4 regions of the Pseudomonas sp. PME37.24/006 genome follow, and region 1 is predicted to be linked to each of the others. Evidence: riboswitches for the same ligand, from Rfam matches in the RefSeq annotation. Region 1 holds a riboswitch; each other region holds the start of a gene.
The links. Region 1 has a riboswitch for cobalamin ahead of cobW (cobalamin biosynthesis protein CobW). Riboswitches for the same ligand answer to the same signal wherever they lie in the genome.
Positions count from the first base shown of each region.

Region 1 (4,927 bases):
CCTGGGTTGCAAGCGGTAAATGGTGGAAGACTGGCTGCGGCTGTAGGAGCCGCGACCCCGCAGCGAATGGCTTGAACGACTCCGTTTTGCGGCGCGGCTGCAATTTTTCGCGCCGAGGTCGACGCACCTACAGTAGCGGCGTTTCTAAGGTTCGATGTCTGCGACAGCCAGTGTGGCGTTGGCGCTCTTGCACTTGGTTATCCACAGGCGAGCAGGTCGATTGCTCAAGTGTTCGGCCAAGGCCAACGCGCTGGCTTCTGCAACGCTCTGGCTGCCGGTAACGTGCAGGGCGATAGCCGAGGTCTGGCTCAGGCGCTCATGGTAACCCGTCAGCGCATCCGCGGGCATGAAGCTGATGGGCAGGCCCAGATGCTCGGCCAACTGCAGTAAACCGGGCTCGTCAGCCTTGTGTTCGCTGCTGGCCAGGGCTGTCAGCTTGGCAGTGCTCGAGCCATGCTCGGCCAGCGTATCGTCGAGCAATGCCAGCAGCTCGCTCAGCGAACACCCGCGCCGGCAACCCAGGCCGGCGACGAGGGTAGGGCGCTCGTTCATTCTGCGTGTCGAGTGCGGCCATGGAACCAGGCGGCAGCCAGCCCCAGGGCAGCCCAGAACGCAGCGTTGGTGAGCAGCGAGGCAAGGATGAATTCGTGCTCCAGCGCTTCGGGTGCCAGGCTTTCGTGCACCTCAGGCTGCGGTGCGCCAATCACATGGGGCAGCGCCAGAATCACCAGGCCCAGTATGCGCAGCACCCAGTTACCGCCAAATGCCAGCAGCGCCAGGCCTGCGGCGGTCGAAGCAGCGGTGCCGATCCACCAGTACTGGCGCAGCAGCAGCTCGGCTGCGGCGGTACCCGGCAGCTCCGGCGGCAAGCCGCTTGAGGGCGCGAGCACGAAGGTGGCGAAGCCAGCCAGGCCCCAGAGCAGGCCCTGCCAGGTCTTCTCGGGGGCGCGCAGGGTGAACAGGCCGGCGAGCATCAGCGCAAAGCCAACGCCTACCACCAGATTGCTCAAGCCTGTGGATAACAGCCGTTGCCAGCCATCTTCCGGTGCCCAGGCTTCACCGTCATGACTGTGACCGCCAGCGGCGGCATGATCGTGAGCGGCGCTGGAGGTGTCATGACTGTGTTCGAGAGTGGCCGCGGGTTCGGCGACTTCGAACGTCTCGGCATGCAGGATCAGTGGGGTTACCCACAGGCTCTGCAACAAGGTCAGCACGATGGCGGCGAGCAGGCCGGCGAAGCCGGCAGTCTGGGCGATGCGCTTGATCATCATGGCGTCCTCAGTGGCACGGAAACGCGGCGCTATGCCGGGTATCGTGGGCGGCGTTATGCAGGGCTTCTACGTGGGAAAAGCCTGCGAAGAAGATCAGCACGGCGCCCAGAACGCAGCTGCCAACGGCGAGCAAGATACGTTGCGACAAGGGACGCGCAGAGGCGGTGGAATTCGAAAGGACGCTGCTGGACATGATCGTAGACCTCAGGGGTAAACGGCACAGCAGGACACGGCGAGACTGCCCGCACAGGCGGGCGATAGTCGGCGCGTGCCCGCCCACCGCGGGTTGCCAAACAGAGGATTCAGGCCGGTCTCCGGGCTCACGATGATCACTGGGCAGTGATAAGGATCGGCCTTCCCATGCTCTCGCACAGTGGCCAAAACGATCCTGACATTCGCTTACCGTTGCGGGGGCAGCGCCGGACTCGAACCGGCTTCCCGTTTCACCTCACGCACGGCGGCGTGAGACACCTGAAACAACCGCGCAAGAACACCACGAAGCGCCAAGTGCGTCAACATGTTACAGGTCACCCCGTGATTGACCGTATCGCAGGCTCTGCGTAGCCTTGCGTTTTTCGAGGTTCTCCACTCGTGTGGAGCTAAGAGGGAACACGGCAAGCCGTGGCTGCCCCCGCAACTGTAAGCAGCGAGCGCATCGCCAACCGCCACTGGGAAACCGGGAAGGCCGGCTACGCGCCATGACCTGTGAGCCAGGAGACCTGCCTCGATAATGCTTTCGACAACCGGGCGGGGTGATCCGGTGGTGTTTGTGCGACAGCCCCGGCTGGCGCCTGCCATCTCATTGCCCGCTCGCCGTTTCTCCAGACGCCAGGGGCCTCCATGAAAACGCTCGCCAAACTTCCCGTCACCATCGTCACCGGCTTTCTCGGTGCCGGTAAGACCACCTTGCTGCGGCACATGCTGGAAAACGCCGAAGGCCGCCGTATTGCCGTGATCGTCAACGAGTTCGGCGAGCTGGGTATCGATGGTGAGATCCTCAAGCAATGCTCCATCGGCTGCACCGAGGAAGAAGCCAACGGCCGTGTCTTCGAACTGGCTAATGGCTGCCTGTGCTGCACCGTGCAGGAAGAGTTCTTCCCGGTGATGCGCGAGCTGGTGGCGCGTCGCGGCGACCTCGACCACATCCTGATCGAAACCAGCGGTCTGGCCTTGCCCAAGCCGTTGGTTCAAGCCTTCAACTGGCCGGAAATTCGCAACGCCTGCACCGTCGATGCGGTGATCACCGTGGTCGACAGCCCGGCGGTGGCTGCCGGCACCTTCGCGGCCTTCCCCGATCAGGTCGACGCGCAGCGCAAGCTCGATCCCAACCTCGATCATGAGTCGCCCCTGCACGAATTGTTCGCCGACCAACTGGCGAGCGCCGATTTGGTGATCCTCAACAAGGCCGATCTGCTCGATGCCGAGGCGCTGGCAGCGGTGCGCGCTGAAGTTGGCGAAGAGCTGCCGCCAGCGGTCAAGGTGGTCGAAGCCCATGGCGGTTCGCTGCCGCTCAATGTGCTGCTGGGCCTGAACAGCGAGACAGAGCTGCACATCGAGGGTCGCAAGACTCACCACGACAATGAAGACGAAGACCACGATCACGACGAGTTCGACTCGTTCCACGTGGAACTACCGGAAGCCGATGAGGCCCGCCTGCTGGCTGCACTGAAGGACGTCGTGGGTAAACACGGCATCCTGCGCATCAAGGGTTTCGTCGCCGTGCCGAACAAACCCATGCGTCTGCTCCTGCAGGGTGTCGGCCTGCGTTTCGACAAGCATTTCGATCGTGCCTGGAAGGCCGATGAAGCGCGGGTTACCCGCCTAATCGTAATCGGCCAGGAGCTCGACCACACGGCCATCGCGGCTGAGCTGAAAGCGGCTCTGGTATAACCATGATCGTCCGCAAGCGGGCTCCTACACGAACCGTAGGAGCGCGCTTGCGGACGATGCTTTAGGCGAGAATATGCACCTCCTGCGCACCCAGCCCGGCCAGTCGCTGCCGGCCGATAGTATCGCCGACCTTGGCCAGACCCCCGCCGAGCTGGTGGTGCTGTGCACCGGTGATTCGCACCTGTCGCTGCTGGCCGAGGTCGCCCGTCATCTGCCCGAGGATTACCCCAGCCTGCGTCTGGCCAGCCCGGCACAGCTGAGCAACAACGCCTCGGTGGACTTCTACGTCGAGCAGGTGCTCAGGCATGCCAAGGTCATCATGATTTCCGTGCATGGCGGCGTCAGCTACTGGCGCTACGGCATCCAGCGGCTGGTGGAGCTGGCGGGGCAGGGCAAGACACTGATTCTGGTGCCGGGCTGTGATAACCCCGACCCCGAGCTCACTGCGCTGGGCAACGTGACCGCCGAAGATGCCGAGCGGCTCTGGCAGTACCTGCGCCAGGGCGGTGTGGATAACGCGCGGCAGTTCTTCAACTGCATCGCCGACCGCTATATGGGCCGTGACTATGGCTGGCAGCCTCCCCGAGCGCTGCCGCGGGTTGGCCTGTATCACCCACGCGTGGGCAATGCGTCGCTGCAGGATTGGCGTGCCAGCTGGCAGCCGGACGCACCCGTTGCCGCGCTGCTGTTCTACCGCACCCATGTGCAGGCAGCCAACACCGCTTTCGTCGACACCTTCTGCCAGCGGCTGCAGGCTCAGGGCCTCAATCCGTTGCCCATCGCCGTGGCCAGCCTCAAGGAGGCGACCTGCCTGGCGCAGGTCGAGGATTGGCTGGACGAAGCCGGCGTGAGCGTGATCCTCAACACCACCGGTTTCGCCCAATCCAACCCGGAGTCGCCCCAGGCAAGGCCGTTCCGTCGCGACGTGCCGGTGCTGCAGGCGCTTTGTGCGCTGGACAGCGAAGAACAGTGGCAAGGCAACGCTCAGGGTCTCGGCCCCCGCGACCTGGCCATGCATATCGCGCTGCCGGAACTGGACGGCCGACTGATCACCCGGCCGATCAGTTTCAAGGGCCTTGCCTGGCGCAGCGAGCGCAGCCAGAGCGATGTGGTCTGCTACCGCGCGCACCTGCCGGGCATGGATTTCGTCGCCGAACTGGCGCGGCGTTGGTGCGAACTGCAGCGCACGCCTGCAGCGCAAAAGCGCGTCGCCCTGGTGCTGGCCAACTACCCGACCCGCGACGGTCGCATCGGCAACGGTGTCGGCCTGGACACCCCGGCGGCGGCGCTGAATATTCTCCAGGCCTTGCAGCAGCAGGGTTACCCGGTCGATGCGTTGCCGGACAGCGGCACCGCGCTGATCCACCAGTTGCTCGGTGGCGTCACCAACGATCTCGACAACCTCGACCTGCGGCCCTGCGCGCAGAGCCTGGCGCTGGACGACTACCAGCGATTCTTTGCCGCCCTGCCCGAGGCTAATCGCCAGGCGGTGCTGGAGCGCTGGGGCACACCGGAAAACGATCCGATGTTCCGCGATGGCCGGCTGATGATCGCCGGCCTGCGTTTCGGTCTGACCTTCGTCGGCATCCAGCCGGCGCGGGGTTATCAGGTGGATGCGGCGGCGGTCTACCACGACCCGGATCTGGCGCCACCCCACGGTTACCTGGCCTTCTATTGCTGGATGCGCCATCTATACCAGGCCAACGCGGTGATCCATGTCGGCAAGCACGGCAACCTGGAATGGCTACCCGGCAAGAGCGTCGGCC
Region 1 is NZ_JBVHNL010000004.1:863,669-868,595, forward strand. Features, by position in the region: gene ACZ3GY_RS20025 (cobalamin biosynthesis protein) at 145-552, opposite strand; gene ACZ3GY_RS20030 (CbtA family protein) at 549-1,268, opposite strand; gene ACZ3GY_RS20035 (CbtB domain-containing protein) at 1,279-1,464, opposite strand; cobalamin riboswitch at 1,560-1,761, opposite strand; cobalamin riboswitch at 1,833-2,012, shown strand; gene cobW (cobalamin biosynthesis protein CobW) at 2,112-3,161, shown strand; gene cobN (cobaltochelatase subunit CobN) at 3,235-4,927, shown strand, end outside.

Region 2 (4,927 bases), 150 kb from region 1:
TAACCGCTCGGCGGGTCGAGCAAGCAGGTGCCGAAGCGCAGTTCGCCACTGGTGGTTATGGCTGCGCGGGTTTCCAGCGTCGCGGCGATTTCTCTGGCCATGCGGTTGACGCCACCCAGGCCGCCGAGCAGCGGCACCACGGCGCTCGCGTCTTCGGCCACGGCCAGCACCGGTGGCTCGGCACCCTTGCTGGCGAGCAGCGGCGCCAGGCTACGGATGACGATACCCGCGGCGCACAGGGCGATGATCGGCGTGCCGTTGCGATACAGGCTGCGCAAGGTATCGCCGAAGTCGTCGTAGGCCTGATCGGCGTCTACCCGCTCACGCAAGCCATGGATAACGGCCTGTGGATAAAGTGCCTGGATGCGCCGTGCAGTGGCCAGCGCAGAGGTGCCGAGGATGACGATGGCGGGTGAAGAGGTCATGGTTTATCCACTGTCAGGAACAGGCAGGCGAGTTCGCTGGAGTCATGTAGGAGCTGGCTTGCTGGCGAAACGATCCGACCCGCAACACAACTATCGATTTGGCCATCGATATCGCCAGCAAGCTGGCTCCTACGGAAAAGGTGCTTACTGCGAGACAGCTGTTTCGGTTCAACCCCGCCACTTCTCACCGGGCACCACGATCATTGAAAAATACGGCGAGGCCATGGGCTCGACGTCGTGCAGCGGCACGATGCGCTGGTTGGCCATGGTCGCCCGTTCCACGTAGTGAGCACGGTCGTGCAAACCAAGGTCCTGCAGCACGCGGCGGACTTTCTCGAAGTTGCGACCCAGCTTCATCACCACGGCGGCTTCGGCATCACGCAGGCGCTCGCGCAGCTCGTCTTCGGGCAGCACGCCGGAGAGCACCGACAAGCTCTGATTGCGGTACACCAACGGTACGCCGAGCACCGCCGCGCTGCCGAGCATCGAGCACACGCCCGGAATTACCTGGGCCTCGTAGCGTTCGGCCAGGCGGTCGTGCAGGTACATGTAGGAGCCGTAGAAAAACGGGTCGCCTTCGCAGATCACCGCCACGTCGCGACCAGCATCCAGATGCTCGGCGATCTGCACCGCACAGGTGTCGTAGAAGTCGCTGATCACGCCTTCGTAAGTCAGTGGCGGTTCGAGTTTTTCGGTGGTTACCGGATACACCAGTGGCAGGCGCTGCTGGCTGTCGTCCAGGTGGCCTTCGATGATGCCGAAGGCGTTGCCGCCCTGACCGACATTGGCCTTGGCCTTGGCCACGAAGTAGCCGACCACGGGTGACGACTTGAGCAGGCGCAGGGCCTTGAGGGTGATCAGCTCGGGGTCGCCCGGGCCTACGCCCAGGCCCAGCAGGCGGCCTTTGCCGGGGCGGTCCATACCGTTCATCACTCGACCTCCGTGGCCAGGGCGTTGACCGCGGCGGCGGCCATGGCGCTACCGCCCCGACGGCCCTGAACGATCACGTAGGGCACGCCATGCTCGGCAAAGGTGCTGGCGAGCAGATCCTTGGACTCCGCAGCGCCCACGAAGCCCACCGGGAAGCCGAGAATCAGCGCTGGCTTGGGCGCGCCCGCAGCGAGCATGTCGAGCAGATAGAACAATGCGGTGGGGGCATTGCCGATCACCACCACCGAGCCTTCGAGATGCTCGCGCCAGTGCTCCAGCGCCACCGCCGAACGGGTGTTGCCCAGCTTCTTGGCCAGCTCAGGCACGCCGGCATCGTTGAGGGTGCAGAGCACCGGGTTGGCCGCTTGCAGGCGCGCACGGGTCACCCCTTCGGCGACCATGCGCGCATCGCAGAGAATCGCCGCGCCATTGGCCAGGGCCTGGCGACCGGCTGCACCGGCACCCGCGGAGAAGCGCAGATCCTGCACCACATCGACCATGCCGCAGGCGTGGATGACCCGCACCGCGAGCTTCTCGAGATCCGCCGGAATGGCGCTCAGGTCGGCCTCGGCGCGGATGATGGAGAAGGAATGGCGATAGATCTCCTGACCATCGCGGATGTAATCGGTCATCGGGTGAAACTCCAGGTATCGGGAAGCGAGGCCAGCAGCTCGCTGGCCTCGTCAAGTGTCAGGTGGCGGGCCAGTGGCGCGCCGAAATCGTTGCTGTCCGCCTGGCGGGCGAACAGATCGTAGCGGCCTTCGGCTACCGCCAGCAGGGTCACGGGGGCACGGTGGGCGGCGGCGCAGGAACGGCTGCAGCCGCTGAGGTGGATGCCGGCCAGGCGGCGGCCAGCCTTCAGCGTCTCGGCCAGGCGGCATCCATCGGCTTTGGTATCGGCCAGGCCCTTGGCGCAGCCGCTTGAGCCGGTACAGGCGATGATGCGGGCTAGCGGCGCATCGGCATCGACCAGCAAGCCGAGCCCCTCCAGCGCCTGGAGGGCTGCCTGCGCATCGGCTGTGGCGATATTGGGCAGCAGCACGCTCTGCCAGGGCGTCATGCGCAGGCTGCCATCGCCCAGACGCCTAGCCAGAGCGGCGAGCCCGAGCAGCTGTTCGGCGTCGAGCCGGCCCAATGGAGGGACGCCGCCGACATACACGCGGCCAAGCTGGCGCTGGCCGCCGATACCGATATGGGCCTGGGGCTCCGCCGGGCTGCGTCGCCAGTCATCCGCGCTCAGCAGCACGTCACCCAGGCGCTCCTTCAGGTGCTGCAGCAGCTCGGCGGCCGGGTGGCTGACCAGCAGGTGGCGCATGCGTGTCTGCTCGGGCGTGGCCAGTTCAAGAAACAGGTCGAGCAGCGCCAGCAGCAGCTCATCGGCATGGGCCTCGGGCACCACGGCCAGCGCGGGCACATCGCCAGGCGCTTGTGGCGGGCAGCCCGCCAGGCCGAAGGCATAGCCGATCTGGCCATCCAGCGGCAGGGCGCTGAGCCAGATGTCGTGGGGGTGTTCGAGCATGGCCAGGCGTTCGCCGCCATCGAGCAGCAGGGCGAACTTGGCCGACAGCGCGTGCAGGCGCGGAGTGTTCTCCAGCGTCGTCAGCAGGTGGGCGGCCAGTGGTGATACGTCGACCAGCGCCGCCGGGTCGAGGCCGGCCGCCGGGCTGACCATCAGGTTGCGCACATCGTCGGCAGCGGGTGAGCGCGGGCCGAGGCCGGCGGCCAGCAACTCGCCGATCAATGCGTCTTCACTGCCGGCGTGGATGCCGCGAATCTGCAGGTTGGCGCGGTTGGTGGCTTCGATCACGCCGCCTGCATGGTGTTGTGCGGCCTGGGCTATGCGCTCGGCTCCGGTGGCATCGAGGCGCCCGCAGGCCAGCTTGATCCGGCAGATGCCGCCATCCTTCGCCTGCACGATACGCAGCAACCCCGGACAGGCCGAGGGGCGAACAGCAGGGGATGGAATGCAAAAAGCCTGTTTCAACGGATCACCGGGGTCGGGTCACATGGGCATCCGTTCGAGGATAGGCCAGAGAAGGACGAGCTTCTATCACCGGGACACCCCGCCCGGTGTGGGCACATGCGACTGAATCCGTCGGCAGGTCTCCTGGCTCGCAGGTCATGGCGCGTGGCCGGCCTTCCCGGTTTCCCAGTGGCGATTGGCGCATGCGCTCGCTGCAACAGTTGCGGGGGCAGCCACGCCGCAGAACGATCTGCTCGTGTTCCCTCTTAGGCCCGCGCCTACGTACCACGTAGCCGACGGACACCGACAGAGGCGCTATTATGCCCGCTTTGTTCGCTAGGATGAAAAGCCGCGTCGTCCGATAGCGTGCAGCATCGGACGCGGAGCGTCGTCCTGGGCGGCATTCCCACGCGGAGCGTGAGGAACGATCTGGGCGATTTTGATAACGAGGAAAAACGCATGACACGCTGGCTAACCGTCGTGGGCATTGGTGAAGACGGCTACCCCGGCCTCGGCAAGGCGGCGCGACATGCATTGCTGGCGGCCGAACAGGTGTTTGGCAGCGAGCGCCAGCTGGCGCTGTTGCCGCATTGCATCCGTGCCACACGTCTGGAGTGGCCGAAGCCGTTTTCCCTGGTGCCAGTGCTCGAGAGGCGCGGTACGCCAGTCTGTGTACTGGCCAGCGGTGACCCGATGTTCTTTGGCGTCGGCGCCAGCCTGGCCCGCGAGCTGCCGAGCGATGAGCTGCACATTCTGCCGGCGCCTTCCTCCTGCTCGCTGGCGGCGGCTCGCCTGGGCTGGCCACTGCAGAGCACAGCCCTGGTCTCGCTGGTGGGTCGCCCGCTGGCAGCGCTCAATGCGCAGGTTCATCCCGGCGTGCGCCTGCTGGTGCTGAGCAACGATGGCGAGAGCCCGGCGGCCATTGCCGCATTGCTGCGCGAGCGTGGTTTCGGCCCCAGTCGGCTGAGCGTCTTCGAACACCTGGGCGGTGAGCGCGAGCGGTGTATCGATGGCCTGGCTGATGGCTGGGCGCTGGCTCGATCTGCTGATCTGAATCTGGTGGCGATCGACTGCGTTGCCGGTGATGACGCCATGCGCCTGCCACTCACGCCGGGCCTGCAGGACGATGCCTATCGCCACGACGGGCAACTCACCAAACGCGACGTGCGTGCCATCACCCTGGCGCGTCTGGCGCCGCTGCCTGGCGAGCTGCTCTGGGATGTCGGTGCCGGCTGCGGCTCCATCGGTATCGAGTGGCTGCGTGCCCATCCTGCTTGTCGGGCCATCGCCATCGAGGCCGACGAAGGCCGCCAGGGCCATATCGCCCACAACCGCGATGCCCTCGGCGTGCCGGGCCTGCAACTGGTGGCCGGGCGGGCACCCGAGGCGCTGGCCGGGCTGGCGGCGCCAGACGCGATCTTTATCGGTGGCGGGGTGACCGCGCCGGGCGTGCTCGACACCTGCTGGCGCGCGCTCAAGCCGGGTGGCCGACTAGTGGCCAACGCCGTGACCCTGCAGAGCGAGGCGGCGTTGATCGCCTTTCGTGGCGAAGAGGGCGGCGAGCTGACGCGCATCGAACTGGCCCAGGCCAAACCCCTGGGCGGCTTCG
Region 2 is NZ_JBVHNL010000004.1:718,329-723,255, reverse strand. Features, by position in the region: gene cobJ (precorrin-3B C(17)-methyltransferase) at 1-425, opposite strand, end outside; gene ACZ3GY_RS19425 (precorrin-2 C(20)-methyltransferase) at 594-1,346, opposite strand; gene ACZ3GY_RS19420 (precorrin-8X methylmutase) at 1,355-1,987, opposite strand; gene cobG (precorrin-3B synthase) at 1,984-3,339, opposite strand; cobalamin riboswitch at 3,436-3,641, opposite strand; gene cbiE (precorrin-6y C5,15-methyltransferase (decarboxylating) subunit CbiE) at 3,778-4,927, shown strand, end outside.
Region 2: linked by a shared signal. The riboswitch ahead of cobG (precorrin-3B synthase) and the one ahead of cobW (cobalamin biosynthesis protein CobW) in region 1 are both predicted to bind cobalamin.

Region 3 (4,927 bases), on a different contig from region 1:
TGCGGCACGCGAATGCCCAGTTCGGTGGCTTCTTCCAGCACGCCGTGGGCCAGGGTGTCGGAACTGCACACCAGTACATTCGGGCGCTCGCGACCTGCTAACAGACGCTGCAGGCCCTCACGGCCGAGGTTCACCGTTGCCGGTGGCGGCAACACCACGCGCGGCACCTCGGTAATCCCCTGGCTCGCCAGTTCGCTGATCAGGCTTTCGCAGCGTCGGTGGCCGCGTGGGTCATCCAGGGTCACCACGGCGAAGCGCCGATAGCCCTTGCCCATCAGGTAGCGCGCGGTGGCCACGCCGACCGCTTCGTGGGAAAAGCCCACCAACATGTCCAGCGGCCGCGGCGCGAGATCCCAGGACTCGACGATCGGAATGCCCGAGCGCGACAGGCGCGTGCGGCTGGCTTTGGTGTGTAGGGTGCCGGTCAGTACGATGCCATCGGGGCGCCGCCGCAAGATGGCGTCGAGTAGCTGCTCTTCGCGTTCGGCGCTGTAGTTGGTCAGGCCGATCAGCGTCTCGTGGCCGGCTTCGGTGAGGGTGTCGATCAGCGCCTGCACCGTGTCCGAGAAGATCGAATTGGCAATCGTCGGCACCAGCAGGGAAATCAGCCGGCTGCGCTGCTCGGCCACGCCGGTGAGCATGGCCGGCACGTAGCCGGTCTTGTGCACGGCACGAAAGACCTTTTCGCGCAGTTCCGGGCGGACGATCTCCGGCTGGTTGAGCGTGCGCGACACGGTGATCGGCGAAACGCCTGCGACCTTGGCCACATCCGCCAGCGTCGGCGGCTTGCCTGGGGCGGTAGAGGAGCGCCTGCCGGTCGCTCGTTCATCGTCTCGCTGCATCCTGTGTTTCCTGGCCAATCCGAGGTCGGGCGATGTTATCCCAGCCGGCGATGCCATGGTGCATGGATCGAGGCCGCTGCATGGCGATGATTGACGGCTCGACGCTTCGATGGTCAGATGCGCGCCAGTTTCAGGTGTCCCATGCCGCCGTGCATGGGGTGAAACGGGAAGCCGGTTCGTCATGAACATGATCAGTCCGGCGCTGCCCCCGCAACGGTATGCGAGCGAAGCATTCGATTAACCACTGTGCCATGGCATGGGAAGGTGAATGCTTCATGACCCTCGTGAGCCCGGAGACCGGCCCGAAACTTCTGTTTGGCAAACCCGCGGTGGGCGGGCGCAGGCCGGTTTCCGTGGGCTTCGTGCGCCTGCGATTCCCTATGCGTTGTTCCCTCCGGGATTCATTCATTCCTGTTTCGAGTGGAACGACATGTCCCGATATTCCCTGTTCGATGCCCTGTCGGGCAAATCCCTGCGTGTTGGGCTGTTGCCCTGTGCGCTGCTGTTCGCCTTGCCGGCTCAGGCCGCCGAGTCGAACGCTTCCATAGCCTTGCCCTCGACGGCGATCACCGGCACGGCCGATGAGTCGTCGCCGCCTGATCTGCATACGCTGGCAACGACCGGCTCGCGCCTGAATCTGACGCCACTGGAAACGCCCGCCAGCGTCAGCAGCATTGGCGCCGAGCAGATCCTGAAGCGCAACAACACCACCGTCCAGGAGGCCGTCACCCGCTCACCTGGCATCACCTTCATGGGCACGCCCGGCAATGGCGGCACCGCGTTGTCCGCCCGGGGTTTTACCGGGCACAGCTCGACCATGCAGCTGTATGACGGCACCCGTCTTTATGTCGGCGCCGGCACCGTGACCTTTCCGGTCGATACCTGGTCGGTGGAGCGTATCGACATCCTCCGTGGCCCGGCGTCGGTGCTGTACGGCGAAGGGGCGACGGGCGCGGTGATCAACGTGGTGCCGAAGAAGCCTTTCGAGGGCGAGATCCGCAATCGCGTGCGTCTGGGTTACGGCTCCGATGATCGTCAACAGATGGCACTCGATAGCGGCGGCTCCCTGAACGACCGCCTGAGCTACCGTTTCAATCTCAATCAGCAGGCCAGCAATGGCTGGGTCGACCGTGGTGATTCCGAGAGCCTGGCCATCAGTGCTGCATTGCGCTGGGAGGCGACCGACGACCTGAGCTTCACCCTCAGCCACGATTACGGTAATCAGGAGCCGCAGCAGTATTTCGGCACGCCGTTGGTGGATGGTCACTACCGCGAAAGCCTGCGCGAGCGTAACTACAACGTCGAGAACGCCACGCTGCAGTACAACGACCAGTCGACCCGCTTGGTGACCGACTGGACGATCAGCGACAACCTGAGTGCCAGCAACCAGCTGTACTACCTCAAGACCCAGCGGCGCTGGCGCAACGCTGAAACCTACACCTGGCAGCCGGGTGATTTAGTCGAGCGTAGCGATTTCATCAGCATCAAGCACACCCAGGAACAGATCGGCGACCGCCAGACGTTCACCCTGCAGCATTCGCTGTTCGGCCTCGACAGCCGCACCGTGGTTGGCGTGGACTACAACTCCATCCGTTTCGTGCGCAAGCATGATTTCGGCAATACCCTCAGCGACAGCGTGCCACTTGGCCAGTCCGGTGGTGGTAGCTACATCAGCAATGACCCGTATCGCGCTCGCGAAGCCAATCAGGCGCGTCAGTTCTCGTTGTTCGCCGAGAACCGCACGCAGCTCACCGAGCAACTGGCACTGGTCACCGGTGTGCGCCGTGACCAGGTACACCTGAATCGTGATGATCTGCTGGCCGGCACCCGCAGCGACCGTAGCCTGACCGGCAACAACTGGCGCGCCGGCCTGGTGTTCGCGCTGACCGATGACTTGTCGCTGTACGGTCAGTACGCCACCAGCACCGAAGGCGTCGGCAACCTGCTGACTCTCAGTGCGGGCCAGCAGCAGTGGGATCTGAGCACCGCCAAGCAAACCGAAGTGGGCATCAAACAGCAGTTTTTCGATAACCGTGGCGAGTGGACGCTGGCCGCCTATCACATCGTCAAGAACAAGCTGCTCAGTACCGACCCGGCCAACCCGACCGTCCAGCAGCAGGTTGGTCAGCAATCCTCGGATGGTATCGAGGCGACCCTCGAGCTGCGCCTGCCCTATGCCGCGCAGCTGTCTGCCAACGCGGCACTGGTGCGCGCCGAGTACGACGAGTTCGTCAGCGGTGGCGACGATTTCCAGGGCAATCGCCCCACCAACGTGCCGCGTCGCTCCGCCAACCTGTGGTTGAGCAAGGACTTTGCCGAGCGTTTCAGCGTCGGTGCCGGCGCCCGTTACGTGGACAGCCGCTACGCCGACAACGCCAACAGCGTCAGGGTACCGAGTTACACCGTGGTGGACGCCAACTTCGACTGGCATCTGCAGAAGGATCTGACCCTCGGCCTGCAGTTGAACAACCTGTTCGACCGTCAGTACGCCACCACCACGAGCAACAATGGCCAGCAGTGGTACCTGGGCGAGCCACGCTCGTTCTTCGTCAGCGCTGACTACAGCTTCTAAACGCCGGCGCACCGGGTAGTTTGCCGGTGCGCCACAAGTAGGAGTCGGGCATGTCGAGGCTAAGCATCGAAAAGCTGTCATGGGCCGTTGAAAGTCGGCGCACTGCGCCACGCTGGTTGTTGCAGGACATCGATCTGCATATCGGTGAAGGCGAGTTTGTCGGCCTTATCGGCCCCAACGGCAGCGGCAAGACCAGCCTGTTGCGCTGCGCCTATCGTTCCAGCGAGCCGGCGAGCGGCAGCTTGCATCTCGACGGCGAGAACCTCTGGCGGCAGACCCCGCGCTGGAGTGCGCAGCGCATCGCCGTGGTGCTGCAGGAGTTTCCCCAGGAGTTCGGCCTCAGCGTCGCCGATGTGGTCGCCATGGGGCGCACGCCGCACCAGGGGTTGTTCGCCGGCGACAGCGCCGAGGACGCCGAACTGGTGGCCCAGGCTCTGCAGCATGTCGGCCTGACTGCGCAGGCGGGTCAGGCGTTCGCCAACCTTTCCGGCGGCGAGAAACAACGGGTGTTGCTGGCCCGGGCGCTGGTGCAGCAACCCGGTCTGCTGATTCTAGACGAGCCGACCAACCACCTCGACCCGCGCTACCAGCTGGAGTTGTTGCGGCACCTGCGCAGCCTCGGCCTGAGTACCCTGGCCAGCTTTCACGACCTGAACCTGGCGGCGGCTTTCTGCGACCGCCTCTATGTCATGGCTGCCGGCCGCCTGGTCGCCAGCGGCACACCCACCGAGGTGCTGAGCGCCGAGCTGTTGCAGCGCGTATTCGGTGTGCAGGCGCTGGTCGACAGCCATCCGCTGCATGCCTACCCACGGATCACCTGGATTACCCAATGAAGACCTTTAGATACTTTTGCAGTCTGTCGCTGGCGCTGCTCGCGCTGCCGGCAGTTGCCAGCGACTATCCACTCACGGTACGTAGCTGTGACCGTGACGTGACTTTCGAGCAGGCGCCGCAGCGCGTGGTCAGCCACGACATCAACATGACCAGCATGCTGGTCACCCTCGGCCTGCGCGATCGCATGGTCGGCTATACCGGCATCAGCGGCTGGAAAACCCTGGATCCGGCCTTCAAGGACTCACTCGGCGATGTACCCGAACTGGCCAGCCGCTATCCCTCCGTGGAAACCTTGCTGGAGGCCGACGCGGATCTGTTCTTCGCCGGCTGGAACTACGGCATGCGGGTCGGTGGCGCGGTCACCCCGACGACCCTGCAGCCCTTCGGAATCGCCGTCTATGAACTCAGTGAGTCCTGTTCCTGGGTGATGAAACAGCAGGGCGCCAGCCTCGATGACCTGTACCGCGACCTGCTCAACCTTGGGCGGATCTTCGCGGTGCAGCCACGGGCCGAGGCACTGGTCGGGCAACTGCGCGAGCGCATCGAGGCCGTGCGCAACACTGTCAAACAAACCGGCAGCGCGCCGCGGGTGTTTCTCTACGACAGCGGCGAAGACCGTCCGACCACCTCGGGGCGCATGGGCATGCCCCAGGCATTGATCGAAACGGCAGGCGGGCAC
Region 3 is NZ_JBVHNL010000002.1:1,023,210-1,028,136, reverse strand. Features, by position in the region: gene ACZ3GY_RS10335 (LacI family DNA-binding transcriptional regulator) at 1-842, opposite strand, end outside; cobalamin riboswitch at 958-1,162, shown strand; partial or broken gene ACZ3GY_RS10330 (TonB-dependent receptor) at 1,283-3,414, shown strand; gene ACZ3GY_RS10325 (ABC transporter ATP-binding protein) at 3,465-4,247, shown strand; gene ACZ3GY_RS10320 (ABC transporter substrate-binding protein) at 4,244-4,927, shown strand, end outside.
Region 3: linked by a shared signal. The riboswitch ahead of ACZ3GY_RS10330 (TonB-dependent receptor) and the one ahead of cobW (cobalamin biosynthesis protein CobW) in region 1 are both predicted to bind cobalamin.

Region 4 (4,927 bases), on a different contig from region 1:
CCCAGCAGCTTGCCCTGCAAGTGCACCTGGCCACTGCCCGGCGTGCGGATACCGGACAGCAGCTTGAGCAAGGTCGACTTGCCCGAACCATTGGGGCCGATCAGGCCGAGCGTCTCTCCCTGGCGCAGTTGCAGGTCGACGCCGGCGACGATCGTCTTTCCCTTCACCGACCAGCCCAGGTCGCTGCACTGCAGCACCGTACTCACCGCACCCGCCTCCCGCGTACCAGAATCACCGCGAAGGCCGGCGCGCCGATCAACGCGGTGACCACGCCAATCGGCAGTACCTGCCCTTTGATCACCGTACGCGACAGCACGTCGGCGGCGATCAGAAACACCGCGCCGGTCAGGGCTGCGACCGGCACCAGCCGGCCATGCCGCACGCCGACCAGCAGCCGTGCCGCGTGAGGAATCACCAGACCGACGAAACCGATGGAGCCGACGATCGACACCATCACCGCTGTGACCAGCGCCGCGCAGGCGATCAGCGTGGCCTGCACCCGGCGCACCGGCACGCCCAGCGACGCCGCCGATTCGGCACCGAAGGTGAAGGCATCCAGGGCGCGGGTATGCCAGGCCACCAGCAGCACCCCGGCCAGCGCCACGGGTACGGCCAGGGCGACATCGTGCCAGTTGACGCCGCTGAGGTTGCCGAGCAGCCAGAACATGATGCCCCGCGCCTGCTCGGCGCTGGCCGATTTGGTGATCAGGAACGAGGTGAGCGCGTTGAACAACTGGGAGCCGGCGATACCGGCAAGAATGATCTGCCCGGTGCCATTCAGCGCGCCGCCACCCGCTGCCCGCGCCAGCAAGGCGACCAGGCTGAAGGCGGCGATTGCGCCAATGAAGGCGCCCATCGAAAGCGACAGCATGCCCGCGCCGAGCCCCAGCAGCGCCACCGAAACCGCTCCGGTGGAAGCACCGGCGGAAATCCCCAACAAATAAGGATCGGCCAGTGGATTGCGCAGCAGCGCCTGCAGCACCACCCCACACACCGACAGCCCGGCGCCGCAACAGGCGGCGACCAGGGCGCGGGTCAGGCGGTAGTTCCAGACGATGCCCTCGTCGATCGGGTCGAGCAAGAAGCCCGTCCCGAACAGCTTGTTGGCCAGCACCTGAAAGACCACCGACAGCGGGATGCGGGTTTCACCCAGTGCCACACCGACGACCACCGCCACGGCCAGCAACAGCAGGCAGATGATGGTCAGCAGGAACAGGCGGGAGCCGCGAGCAATCATTTCTGCAGATCGAACCCATCAACGGCCTTGGCCAGGGTTTCGATGCCGGTGATCATGCGCAGCGAAGCCTGCATGCCGTCGGCATCGAGAATCACGATGCGACCGTTCTTCACCGCATCCATGTGTTTGGCGACTGGATCATTACGCAGGAACTCGAGTTTCTTCTCCACGTCGTCAGCCGGGAAACGGCGGCGATCCATGCGCGCGAGCACCAGCACGGTCGGGTTGGCCTTGGCCAGTGTTTCCCAGCCGACCGTCGGCCACTCTTCGCTGGACTCGACCACGTTGCGCAGGCCCAGCGACTTCATCATGGTGTCGGCAACGCCTTTCTGGCCGGCCATGTAGGGGTCGAGATCCAGGTCCGCGCTGGAGAACCAGAACGCAGCGGAGATTTGCTTGGCCTGACGCTGCTCGGCGTTGGCGACCGCTTTGCCGAGCCTGTCCTGCAGACTGGCGACCAGCTTGTCGCCCTCAGCCTGCACGTCGAAGATTTGCGCCAGTTGCTGCACGCTCTTGTACAGGCTGTCGATCTGGAAAGGCTGCAGGCGGGTACCGTCTGCACCGACCAGATTGTCCTTGCCCTCGCAGTCGGACGGCATGATGTAGGTGGGAATCTTCAGCTCGTGAAACTGCTCACGGGTGCCGACCACGCCCTGCTCGCCAACCATCCATTCGAACTGCACGGCCACCAGACCGGGGCGCTTGTTGATCACCGATTCGAAGCTCGGATCGTTATCGGCCAGCCGTTCGACCTTGGCGTTCTGCGCCTCGAACTCGGGCAGCACATTGCTGAACCACAACGAGGTGCCTACCAAGCGGTCGCCCAACCCGAGGGAATAGAGAATTTCTGTGCCGGCCTGGCCAATGGTTACGGCGCTCTTCGGCGCAGCGGCGAAGCTCAGCTCATGGCCGCAGTTCTCAAGGGTCAGGGGGTATTGAGTTGGGCTGGCGGCCAGCGCCATCGAAGACAGGCCAAGGGTGGCGGCCAGAACGGCAAAACGAGACACGGTCATGCGGGTGATCTCCCAATCAACAGATACGCATAAATGGCAGTGCGCAGGCTGGAGAACACATCACGCCAAGCGGCCATGGCCGCACCTGTCCCTGAGGAAGGTGATTACGGATGCCCCTCCCGGACACCCCGCCGGCTGGTTCGATTGCAGCGCCCGAGCAGGGCTGCACTGCAGCTGCTCAGACCTGTGCCGGCAGGTCTCCTGACTGGTACGTCGTGGCAACGCTGCGGCCTTCCCGGATTCGAACCCAGTGACACGAATGCAACGATGCTCAGTACCTACAGTTGCGGGGGCAGTTCCGTTTGGCCACCAGAGGTGGCGACGGATTCCCTATTAATTCCTCGCGGAAACCGGCGGGCGGCATCTTAAACGATTAGGTCGCTCCCCTGCAGCGCTTCGCTGCAGTTTCTGCGCATTCATCCCAACAAGCCGGAAGCCAGTGCAGCACTTGTACGGCTAATTTCGGTGGCCATTATTGTTACAACATAACAATTTAGCAAGTCCAGTTCAGCGCTCATTTCAGCGTCTGATCTGGAAGATCCGAGTGCCGATGAGGCCTGCGGGAAAAATCCAGATTCGGGCTTGAAATGAGAACCAAAATCAATAAGACTGTATATTGTTACTTTATAACGTATTTATTGGAGCACTTATGAAACCTGGTATCCACCCTGAATATCGCCCCGTTCTATTCCACGACGTCTCGGCTGACGCCTACTGGCTGATCGGCTCCACGGTCAGCACCGACAAAACCCGCGAGCACAGCGACGGCAACACCTACCCCTACGTCACGCTCGATATCTCCAGCGCCTCGCACCCGATCTACACCGGCCAGCAGCGCCAGACCGCAAGCGAAGGCCGCGTGGCCGGGTTCAACAAGCGCTTCGCCGGTTTTGCAGGAGCCCGCTCATGAAAGTGCTCGCGTCGCTGCGCACCGCCAAATTGCGCCACCGCGATTGTCAGATCGTCAAACGTCGCGGCCGCATTTACGTGATCTGCAAGACCGAACCGCGCTTCAAGTGCGTACAAGGCCGGCCCAAACCGCAGCGCAAGAACAAGGGCTAAGTGCCTGTACCACCCTCTCGGCGCAGCGCAATGGCAGCCGTCTCTCCAGGCCCGCGGCGCGACAACCATTCGCCGCGGGGTAGCGGCTTGTATGTTCTAGGTTCCTGCAAAAGCATGAAGATTCCGGCCTGTAGGAGCCCGCTTGCGGGCGATACGATGGTGGCCTTGCTGCTGAATCTGCGTTGGCCTGGTGATTCGCCCGCAAGCGGGCTCCTACAGTATTGGTGGTGTTTGCAAAATGGATGTTCGACCCCAGTTAGGTATGAGCGTCGCCCTCGGCGCGAATGCGATTGCGGTCATCCCGCGGCCGGCGCCGTGACGACCTGGCCATGCGACAAGCCCGGCCAACTCAACCTGCCACCTCCCCCAGCTCACGCAAATAGCTCCAGGGATAGATGCCGCGGTCGTGGCCATCGTCGAATACCAGTTGCAGCCCATAGCCCTGAGGGTGGACTGCCGTGATGCGGACGCCATCCGGTGCCACGTCGATGCGCTGCGCCAGCCGGGCCGCCCGGCATTTCGAGCACGGGCACCCGGCGCGCAGGCGCCCGTGGGCGAGCACCTGTACCTGCCCTTGCCCCCACTCCACGGTCAGTGTCGCTTGCGTGGCACTGTTACGTATTGCGACGGGTGCCTGGTTCATGGCTTTTGCAGGCGCAACTGGCCGATGGCGATACGCACAGCTTTGCGCACTTCCGGGTCGCCATCGTGCTCGACAGCCAGCAATGCTGGCAGTGCCTGAGCGTCGCCCAGCTCGCCAAGCGCCAGTGCGGACTCCTTGCGCAGGTTGCTGATCGCGTGCCCGAGCAGTTCCACCAGCGCCTCACGCGCCGCCGCGAATCGCAGGCGGCCGAGCGAGCGCACGGCACGCAGTCGCACCTGCCAGTAGCTGTCGCTCAGCGCCTCCAGCAGCGCAGGGCCGGCACCCGCCTGGCCAACTTTGCCGAGGGTGGTGGCTGCCTCCTCACGCACCTGCCATTCGCGATCCTTGAGCGCCGTCTGCAGGGCCGGCAGCACGCTGTCGTCGCTGGCCAGACCCAGCGCACCGGTGGCGGCGCGGCGTACTTCGGTATCGGCATCGTCGCTGGCCAGGCGCGCCAGTTGGGGCAGCGCATCGACCTGTTTCAACCAGCCGAGGATACCTACCGCTTCACGGCGCACGAAGGCATCGCTGTCCTGCAGCGCGGCGACGGCAGTGGGTACGCTGTCGATCAGCCGCAACTCGCGCAGGGCTCGCAGGGCACTGGCCCGCACGAACGGGTCGGCATGCCTGGCCCAGGGCAGCACCACGCGACCGGCGTCGGCGGTTTTCAATTCACTGAGGCTCTGAGCTGCGGCGCCGCGCACGCGGGCGTCGGCATCGGTCAGCGCAGCGCACAGGCCATTTACCACCTCGGGCTCCTCCCAGGCTTCCAGCAGGCGAGCCGCCTCGGCGCGGACATCGGCGGATGCGTCCCGGGTCAGGGCATGGGTCAGCCAGGGCAAGGCTTCTGGCTCTTCCAGGTCGGCCAGTTCGATCAGGGCGATGCGGCGCACGCCGGCGTCCTCATCTTCCAGGCGTGGCAGCAGGTCGAGAATGTCGGGGTTATCGGTGCTTACATAGGTCATAGGGCAA
Region 4 is NZ_JBVHNL010000002.1:195,455-200,381, reverse strand. Features, by position in the region: gene ACZ3GY_RS06395 (ABC transporter ATP-binding protein) at 1-206, opposite strand, end outside; gene ACZ3GY_RS06390 (FecCD family ABC transporter permease) at 203-1,237, opposite strand; gene ACZ3GY_RS06385 (ABC transporter substrate-binding protein) at 1,234-2,250, opposite strand; cobalamin riboswitch at 2,425-2,620, opposite strand; gene ACZ3GY_RS06380 (type B 50S ribosomal protein L31) at 2,900-3,160, shown strand; gene ykgO (type B 50S ribosomal protein L36) at 3,157-3,312, shown strand; gene ACZ3GY_RS06370 (DUF971 domain-containing protein) at 3,662-3,955, opposite strand; gene ACZ3GY_RS06365 (HEAT repeat domain-containing protein) at 3,952-4,920, opposite strand; gene ACZ3GY_RS06360 (ABC transporter ATP-binding protein) at 4,917-4,927, opposite strand, start outside.
Region 4: linked by a shared signal. The riboswitch ahead of ACZ3GY_RS06385 (ABC transporter substrate-binding protein) and the one ahead of cobW (cobalamin biosynthesis protein CobW) in region 1 are both predicted to bind cobalamin.